DNA from 4 places in the Cryptosporangium japonicum genome. Region 4 is predicted to be linked to each of the others. Evidence: riboswitches for the same ligand, from Rfam matches in the RefSeq annotation. Region 4 holds a riboswitch; each other region holds the start of a gene.
What was found. A riboswitch is a leader RNA that binds a small molecule or an ion and turns the genes downstream of it on or off. The one in region 4 is predicted to bind cobalamin.

Region 1 (2,192 bases), on a different contig from region 4:
GATCGCGTCGCGGATCGTCGAGAGACCGGACGGCGGCCCGCCCAGGTGGTCGGTGACCACGGCGAACACGTCGGAAACCGAGAGGTGGGCCGGTCCGATCGTGATCGCCACCGCGACCGACACCACGAGGGCGCTCACCCCGATGAGCGCGCCGAGCCCGAGCCGCGCCATCTACTTCGCCCCGTACCCCAGTTTCGTCAGGCCGGCCGACAGCTTCTCCACGGCCGGCACGGTGCGCACCCCCGGGTCCATGTCGGAGCCGGACAGCACGACGTACCGCTTGTTCTTCACCGCGGTGAGCGTGCTCGCGACCGGGTCGGACTCCAGGAACGCGATCTTCGCCGCGGCGCTGTCACCGTCGTCGCCCCGGGTCAGGTCGGCCAGCACGAGTACGTCCGGATCGCGCGCGAGAATGCTCTCCCAGCCGGTCTCGGGCCAGAGCTGCCGGCTGTCGGCGAACGCGTTCGTCGCGCCGACGGCCGCGGTGATCAGGCCCGGGGTGCCGCAGCACCCGGCGATGTACGGCGCCTTCGTGCTGGAGTACCACCAGGCGAGGCTGACGTTCCGCGCGTCCACCGCGGTCGCCATGCGTTTCTTCAGCGACGCGACCAGCGCGGTGCCGCGCTCCGGCACGTCGAACAGCGTCGCCAGGTCGGTGATCTCCCGGTACAGGTCGTCGATCGTCAGCGCGCGGGTCTGGGTGGCGTCCTGGCCGGTGCACTCGCTCGACGACAGGTACGTCGGGATCTTCACCTGGTCGAACTTCGCCCGGTCGGCGACGCCCTCGGGCGTGTACGTGTAGGCGAACGTGGTGTAGACGAAGTCCGGTTCGTCGGCGAGCAACCGCTCGAACGACGGGAAGTCTTTCGAGATCCGCGGCACCTTCGCATTGGCCGGGGCCAGCGACGGCAGCACCGGATCGCTCCAAGAGGCGGTGCCGGCCATCCGGTCGCCCAGCCCGAGCGAGAGCAGCAGCTCACTGGCCGGCTGACTGATCGACACCGCCTTCTCGATGCGGGTGTCGACGCTCACCGTCCGGTCGCAGTTCGTCACGCTGATCGGATAACCGGAGTCCGCGGCGCCGGGTTCGGTGGCCGCGCCGCAGCCGGTGAGAAGGAGCAGGCTCGCGACGAGCCCAGGACGTAACCGCACGAGGTACCCCGAGAGGATCGCGGGCCCGATCGCGAGGCCCGTAGCCGATCCGCCGCCCAGGTGGACGCCGGTCGCCAGCAGGTCTTCGGACTCGGGTTCGTCCGGCCGCGGCGCCTTCCCAGGCAGCGAGCCCAGTGGCCTGTACCGCGGCCGTCCCCCTCACCGCTGCGCGTCAGTCCCGGGTTCGCACCGGGTTCCCTGACCCACCTCGTGGGTTGACTGGCGTCCCGACCGTAACACGCTCCCGTAGCGCCACTCGGCGACGCCGAACAGCGTGGCCAACCCGGTGATCAGCACGATCGCCCGCACCACGCGGCCGGGTTGTCCGGCCCGCCGGCCGGCGCGCGGCGCGCGTCCGGTGCGGTCTTCGACGCGGTGTCTGGATCGTGTGAGTCAAACCTCACACAACTAGCCGCTCGGCTAGCGAATGCCGTCGTCGGAGGGCACCATCGGAACTGGTGTCGTCTCCGTTCCGACCGAGGATCCACATTGGCAACCCTGCTGTACCGACTCGGCCGCGGTTCGTTCCGCCGCCGCAATCTGGTGGTCGCACTCTGGCTCGTGGTGCTCGTCGCACTGGGCGGTGCGGCGGTGGCGTTCAAGGGCGCGACCACGAACGACTTCGCGTTACCGGGCACCGAATCGCAGCGCGCGCTGGACGCGCTGGCCCGTGAGTTCCCGGCCGCGAGCGGTGCCACCGGAACGATCGTCGTGGCCGCCCCGGAAGGCAAGACGCTCACCGACCCGTCGTTCGCGGCCGCGGTCACCGGCCTGGTGAAGGAAGCCGCGTCGCTGCCCGGCGTCGTCGCCGCGGTCGACCCCTACAGCGCCAGGGCGCTGACGCCGGACGCCCGGTACGCGCTGATCCAGGTGCAGTTCGACAAGCGCGCCGACGAGATCACCGAGGACGAGCGCACCGCGTACGAGCGGTCGGGCCGGGCCGCGCTCGACTCCGGCCTGGAGGTCGAGCACGGCGGCGAGGTGATGAGCTCCCCGCCGGAGGTCGGCGGCACCGAGGCCATCGGCGTCGTCGTCGCGCT
Region 2 (2,192 bases), on a different contig from region 4:
TGGACGTCCGTGCGGGATTTGGCGCAGCCGGGAAGGCCGGTGCAGGCCGAGGCGCTCGCCCAGGCCGACGCCGGATCGGTCACCAGCCCCGCCTCGGCCAGCGGAGCCAGCGCCTCGGGCCCCACGCCGGGCAGCACCACTCCCCGCCAGGGCGTGACGATGATCTCGTTCCGGGCCACCTCGGTGATCGCGTCCATCTGCGTTCCGGTGAGCCGTCCCAGCGGGACCACCACCCCCACCGCCCCGTCGAGCGCTCCGATCGGGTCGGCGCCGCGGAGGGGCGCGAGCACGGAGGGTTCGACCAGGGCGCAGGCCAGGGCCGGCTGCATCCGGCGGGCGACCCGCGCCACGGCGTCGTCGAGCTCGGACAGACGCCAGGCCTTCGAGGCCTGCGCCGCACGTTCGAGCAGGAAGCACCGCGCGGCGGCGATCAGGGCCGCAACGGCCTGGCCGGCCCGGACCCGCAGACCGCTGTCGACCCCCGCCAGCAGCACCGGGACCGGGTCGGCGCCCAGCAGCACGGTCACGTCGGCGCCCAGCGAGACCACGTCCCGATCGGTGTCGATCGCGAACAGGAACCGGCCGGGCAGCTCGGACAGCTCTCCGTCCGCGCACAGCGCCCGGTCGAGCGCGGAGACCACCGGGCCGGCCCCGCCGAGCGGCGACGCCACGATGTTGCGTACCCGCTCGTGCGTGGCCGAGGGCAGAAGTCCGACGTCAGCGAGCCGCGCGGCCAACGCGTCCGAATCGGTGACGCCGCGAATCTGCAGATTCGCCCGAGATGTCAGCTCCAGCGGGGCGAACGGCAGCAGTGCCCGCCACTGGGTGAGGCTCACCACACCACCGGGGATGCGCACCCGGGCCAGCCCGCCGTCGGCCGCCTCGTGCACCTGCAACGCGCCTGGGCAGCTGTCGGCAGCCTGGCGGAAGGGCACGGCGGTGGGCATAGTCCGGATGCTACGTGTCGCTCCGGTGATCCCCATTGGGCCCACTTGACGATTGGGACCCTGATCACCAGTGTTGAAAGGCCATGAGCGGTGTCAGGTGGAGGAAGCCGGTGTGAATCCGGCGCGGTCCCGCCACTGTCACCGGGGAGCGAGCCTGCATCCGAGCCACTGCATCAGCGGGAAGGCAGCAGGGGAGCGTCGATCCGGGAGCCAGGAGACTCCAGGCACCGCTGACCACGACCCGGGGCGCGGACCCCGAGTGAGGACGCCCCGCGTGATCTTGCTGCTCTCGACGTCGGACACCGACCTGCTCTCGGCGCGGGCCAGCGGCGCGCCCTACCGGCTCGCGAACCCGGCTCGAACCGGCGTCGACGATCTGCCCGGGCTCACCGACGGCGTGGACCTGGTCGTCGTCCGGATCCTCGGCGGACGCCGGGCCTGGGAAGAGGGGCTCGACGCGCTGCTCGCGGGGCCGTTGCCGGTCGTCGTGCTCGGTGGGGAGATCGCGCCGGACGCGGACCTCATGCAGCTCTCGACGGTCCCGATCGGAGTCGCGGCGGAGGCGCACGCCTACCTCGCGCAGGGCGGTGCGGCGAACCTCCAGCAGCTGCACAACTTCCTCAGCGACACCGTCCTGCTCACCGGCCTCGGCTTCGAGCCCCCCGTCGAGATGCCCACCTGGGGCATCCTGGAACGCGAATCGACGGGCGACGGGCCGACGATCGCGGTGCTCTACTACCGCGCCCACCACATCGCCGGGAACACCGCGTTCGTCGGAGCGCTCTGTGACGCGATCGAGAACGCCGGTGGCCAGGCCCTGCCGATCTTCTGCGCCTCGCTGCGCACCGCGCCCGCCGAGCTGCTGCGAACCCTCGAGACCGCGGACGCGCTCGTCGTCACCGTGCTCGCCGCCGGCGGCACCAAACCCGCCACCGTCAGCGCCGGTGGCGACGACGACGCCTGGGACGTGGGCGCGCTCGCCGCGCTCGACGTCCCGATCCTGCAGGGGCTCTGCCTCACCAGCAGCCGCGCCACCTGGGACGCCAACGACGACGGGCTCTCCCCGCTCGACAACGCCACCCAGGTCGCGATCCCGGAGTTCGACGGCCGGATCATCACGGTGCCGTTCTCGTTCAAGGAGATCGACGCCGACGGCCTCACCGTCTACGTCGCCGACCCCGAGCGGGCCGCGCGTGTGGCCGGCATCGCGGTGAAGCACGGCGTGCTCCGCCACATCGCGCCGGA
Region 3 (2,192 bases), on a different contig from region 4:
AGGAGTTCCGATGGTTCTGGAGTCCACGGTGTACGGCCTCACCACCGGCCGGCTCGTGTCGAGCACCGCGGCCGTGATCGCGCTGACCGGCGTCGTCCTCGGCGCGGTCGCGCTGCGCCGGTCCGGCCGGCTGACGGCGGCCTCCGCGCTGGCGGCCGGCGGCACCGGCGTGCTGGCCGGAGGGTTCGTCGTCGCGACCGCGGACGGGGGTCCCGGCAGCGGCAGCGGGATCGTCGGCGGCGTCGTGGCGCTGGTGCTCGGGCTCACCGCGGCCCTGCTCGGCGGCCTGGCCCGACGCCGCGCCCGATCGGCCGCCACCTAGGCTTCTGCGGGTGCGACACATTCGGGTCATCGGGATCGGAGCCGGCGATCCCGGCCTGCTCACCGTCGAAGCGGTCGACGCGCTGCGCAGCGTCGACGTGTTCCTCGTCCTGGACAAGGGGGAGACGACCGCGGAGCTGACCGCGGCCCGGCAGGCGATCCTGGAGCGGTTCCTGGGCACGGACGGTTACCGGGTCGTTACGATCGCCGACCCGCCCCGGGACCGCACCGCCGACGACTACGCCGGCGCGGTCGAGGCCTGGCGCGACGCGCGGTCGGCGGCGGTGGAGCACGCGCTGCGCGCGGAGGTGGCCGCGGGCGGCACCGCCGGGATCCTGGTCTGGGGCGACCCGGCGCTCTACGACGGCACGATCCGGATGCTCGACACGATCGTCGGGCGCGGGCAGGTCGCCTGCGCCTACGACGTGCTGCCGGGCATCAGCAGCGTGCAGGTGCTGGCCGCGCGGCACCGCGTCACGCTGACCCGCACGGCCGGTGCGGTGGTCGTCACCACCGGTCGCCGGGTGGCGAACGGCCACCACGACCACGACACCGACCTGGTCGTGATGCTCGACGCGAGCCTGGCGTTCCGCCGGTTCACCGGAGAGGACGCCGAGCTCTACTGGGGTGCCTACCTCGGTGCGCCCGACGAGGTGCTGATCGCCGGGCCGCTCGACGAGATCGCCGACCGGGTGGCGTCCACCCGGGCGGAACTGCGTGCACAAAAGGGGTGGATCATGGACACCTACCTCATCCGCCGCAGGGAGCGCTAACTCACGTTGACCGCAGGGCCGCGCGGTCCTACGGTTCTCCCGACACGTGACGGCGCGAGGAAGCTGGTGCGAATCCAGCACGGTCGCGCCACTGTGAGCCGGCGGCCACCGTCGGTGAGTCAGATACTGGTGCCGTCACGAAGCCCGTCGCAACAGGGGACGCACGATCCCCGGAGGAGGCTCCAGGTGACCAGCCCTACCGCTGTCGCTACCCCCGTCGTGATCTCCGGCTCGCGAGCCGCCGTGTACCTCGGCGCCGCCGTGCTGCTGGCGCTGCTCGCCTACTACTTCATCGGCGTCGACCAGGGCGCCACGTCGGTCTTCGGCAACGACGTGCACGTCCACGAGTACATTCACGACGCGCGTCACTTCCTCGGTTTCCCCTGCCACTGATGGAACTCAAGCTCCTGCTGCGCGGCGCACTCGCCGGCGGAGTCGGTGGCCTGCTGGCGTTCCTGTTCGCGCGCGTCTTCGCCGAACCGCAGATCCAGAAGGCGATCGACTACGAGGAGGGCCGGGGCGCCGCTCAGGACGCCCTCGACCGGGCGGCGGGCCTCCCGGTCCCGGCCGCCGAGCCCGAGGTGTTCAGCCGCGCGATCCAGGCGAACGTCGGCATCGGCACCGGCATCATCGTGTTCGGCGTCGCGATGGGCGTGCTCGCCACCGTGATCTACCTGATCTGCCTGGGCCGGGTCGGCAACCTCCGGCCGCGGGTGCTCGCGGTGCTGGTCGCCGGGGGCGCGTTCCTCGGGCTGTTCCTGGTGCCGTGGCTGAAGTACCCGGCCAACCCGCCCGCGGTCGGCGACGACGACACGATCGGCACGCGCGGTGGGCTCTACCTCGCGATGGTGCTGGCGTCGCTGGTGATCCTGGGCGCGTCGGTCTGGCTCGGCCAGCGGCTGGCCGTGCGGTTCGGCAACTGGAACGCGACGCTGCTCGCCAATGGGGTCTACGTGGTGGCGGTGGCCGCGGTGATGCTGTTGCTCCCGACGATCTCCGAGATGCCCGAACCGCTGCGTGACCCGGGCGGGCGGATCGTCTACCCGGCCTTCCCGGCCGACGTGCTGGCGTCCTTCCGCCTCTACTCGGTGGCGGCGC
Region 4 (2,192 bases):
CGTGCGCAGGAACGGGACGATGCCGTTCGACTGGCCGTTCGTGCCCCGGATCAGCGCACCCCGGCCACGGACCCGGGAGAAGCCGATGCCGATGCCGCCGGCGAACTTCGACAGGTTCGCGACCTGGGCGTAACGCTGGTAGATCGAGTCCAGCTCGTCCTTCGGCGAGTCCACCAGGTAGCAGGAGCTCATCTGGGTGTGCCGGGTGCCGGAGTTGAACAGCGTCGGTGAGCTCGGCAGGTACGCGAGGCTGGCGAGCAGCCGGTAGAAGTCGATCGCTTCCTTGGCGGTGGTGCTCAGCCCACAGGCCACCCGCAGCAGCCAGTACTGCGGAGTCTCGACGACGAGGCGGGCGTGCGGGTGGCGCAGCAGGTAGCGGTCGGCCACCGTCCGGAGCCCGAAGTACTCGAAGCGCAGGTCGTTGGACTCGTCGATCGCGTCGTCGAGCTTACGGGCGTTCTTCTTGACGAACTCCGCGGTGTCGTCGCCGATCAGGCTTTGCTCGTGGCCCAGCGCGATCGACTGGCTGAAGCTCGCGATGCCCTGGCCGCGGACCTCTTTGTCGAGGTAGCCGGCGAGCAGCCGCGCGGCGAGGCGAGAGTACTGGGGCTCCTCGCCGATCATCTCCGCCGCGGTCTGGATGCTGAGCTGATCGAGCTCGGCCGTGCTGGCACCGTCGTAGAGACCGCTGATCGTCTTCGTCGCGACCCGGAGCGGGTCGACGTCGGTGAGGTCGCCCGCCCACCGTTCGACGGCCTTCACGATCTTGTTGACGTCCACCGGCTCGGCGTCGCCGTTTGCCGCAGTCAGGTGAATCTGCGTGACGTGCATCTGGGGCCGGCGTTGCACCGGTGTCTCCGGCGTGACCTCGGCGGTTGTCACAACTCTCTCCTCGCGAGTATCTGGACACGCGAGGACCGACGCCGATGCGCACGGCGATGTGCGCGGGATGGCGTCAGCCGTCCCGCGCGGCCTCCGACCGCCGGACCGTTCCCGGCCCGGCGCGCTGGCAGGTCTTCGGACTCGTGGGCGCTCGTACTGGCCTACTGGCCGTCGCTTCCCAGGCTCGCGCCCAGTGCTTGATGACGGCGGTCGTTCCCACTCACCGCTGCGGGGCAGTCCCGGATTTCCACCGGGTTCCCTGTTGCCACGGCCACCCTGGGTGGACGGCCGAACCAGCTGCGCGCACCACCATACGCGCTACCCGCCCCGGGCCCGCGGCACCGACCGTCCCTGGCCCGACTCTTGACGAGCCGGAGGTGACCATGTCCGACCACCGAGCCCACCACCGGCTGTCCAGCCGGTACGGTCTCCTGAACCGTCCGGCGCGCGCTGCTCGGCTCGTCGTGCTGTGGGAGCGTCAGGCATGGTCAACGAAACACTGGGCGTGGACGGCGTCGTGCTGCGCCGCGCCGAACGGGCTGATCTTCCGGCATTGATCGAGCTCCTGGCCGCCGATCAACTCGGCGCTCGGCGCGAGAGCGTGGACGACCTCACGCCGTACGAAACGGCCTTCGCGGCCATCGAGGCCGATCCCGCGCATCTGCTGATGGTGGCGGCGGCCGAGCGTCGGATCGTGGGGACGTTCCAGCTGAGCTTCCTTCCTGGGCTCGCCCGCCGAGGGGCTCTGCGGGCGCAGATCGAGGCGGTGCGGGTCGCCGGCGAATGGCGCGGCCGGGGGCTCGGCGCGGCCATGATGCGTTGGGCGATCGAGGAGGCTCGCCGCCGTGGGTGCGCGACGGTGCAGTTGACGTCGGACAAGTCGCGGCTGGACGCGCACCGCTTCTACCGTCGGCTGGGATTCGTCGCTTCCCACGACGGATTCAAGCTCGTGCTCCGGCAAAACTGACGCTTGCATCCGGTACCCAGGTACAGGCTTACCGTCGAGGCATGACGAGCTCCGACGGGGTTTCCCCCGCCTGCACCTTGCCCACCGCGGAACGGCCGCCGCGCATCGCTGAGTTCGACGACCTGTTCACCACCGCTCGGCGGGTCGAACGGCTCGCGCCCACCCGCGCCCGGGTGGTGCTGGCCGAGACCGGCGGGGTTCGTGCTCGGACCGAGGACCTGACGGCGCGGGAAACCGCATGCTGCTCGTTCTTCACCTTCACGATCACCCCGGCCGGCCCGGCCGATCTCTGGCTGGACGTCGAAGTCCCCGCCGCCCAGGTCGCTGTGCTCGACGGGCTGCT

Region 1: linked by a shared signal. The riboswitch ahead of ABD437_RS30215 (ABC transporter substrate-binding protein) and the one ahead of ABD437_RS11185 (ribonucleoside-diphosphate reductase subunit alpha) in region 4 are both predicted to bind cobalamin.
Region 2: linked by a shared signal. The riboswitch ahead of cobN (cobaltochelatase subunit CobN) and the one ahead of ABD437_RS11185 (ribonucleoside-diphosphate reductase subunit alpha) in region 4 are both predicted to bind cobalamin.
Region 3: linked by a shared signal. The riboswitch ahead of ABD437_RS20940 (CbtB domain-containing protein) and the one ahead of ABD437_RS11185 (ribonucleoside-diphosphate reductase subunit alpha) in region 4 are both predicted to bind cobalamin.

Annotation. Positions count from the first base shown of each region.
Region 1 covers NZ_BAAAGX010000025.1:114,060-116,251, forward strand. The annotation lists gene ABD437_RS30210 (FecCD family ABC transporter permease) at 1-171, opposite strand, end outside; gene ABD437_RS30215 (ABC transporter substrate-binding protein) at 172-1,152, opposite strand; cobalamin riboswitch at 1,212-1,391, opposite strand; gene ABD437_RS30220 (MMPL family transporter) at 1,642-2,192, shown strand, end outside.
Region 2 covers NZ_BAAAGX010000018.1:159,631-161,822, forward strand. The annotation lists gene ABD437_RS23995 (precorrin-3B synthase) at 1-947, opposite strand, end outside; cobalamin riboswitch at 1,048-1,168, shown strand; gene cobN (cobaltochelatase subunit CobN) at 1,222-2,192, shown strand, end outside.
Region 3 covers NZ_BAAAGX010000016.1:276,141-278,332, reverse strand. The annotation lists gene ABD437_RS20950 (DUF6223 family protein) at 11-322, shown strand; gene cobF (precorrin-6A synthase (deacetylating)) at 333-1,094, shown strand; adenosylcobalamin (AdoCbl) riboswitch at 1,140-1,234, shown strand; gene ABD437_RS20940 (CbtB domain-containing protein) at 1,281-1,487, shown strand; gene ABD437_RS20935 (CbtA family protein) at 1,487-2,192, shown strand, end outside.
Region 4 covers NZ_BAAAGX010000009.1:20,063-22,254, reverse strand. The annotation lists gene ABD437_RS11185 (ribonucleoside-diphosphate reductase subunit alpha) at 1-831, opposite strand, end outside; cobalamin riboswitch at 1,006-1,180, opposite strand; gene ABD437_RS11180 (GNAT family N-acetyltransferase) at 1,367-1,849, shown strand; gene ABD437_RS11175 (hypothetical protein) at 1,891-2,192, shown strand, end outside.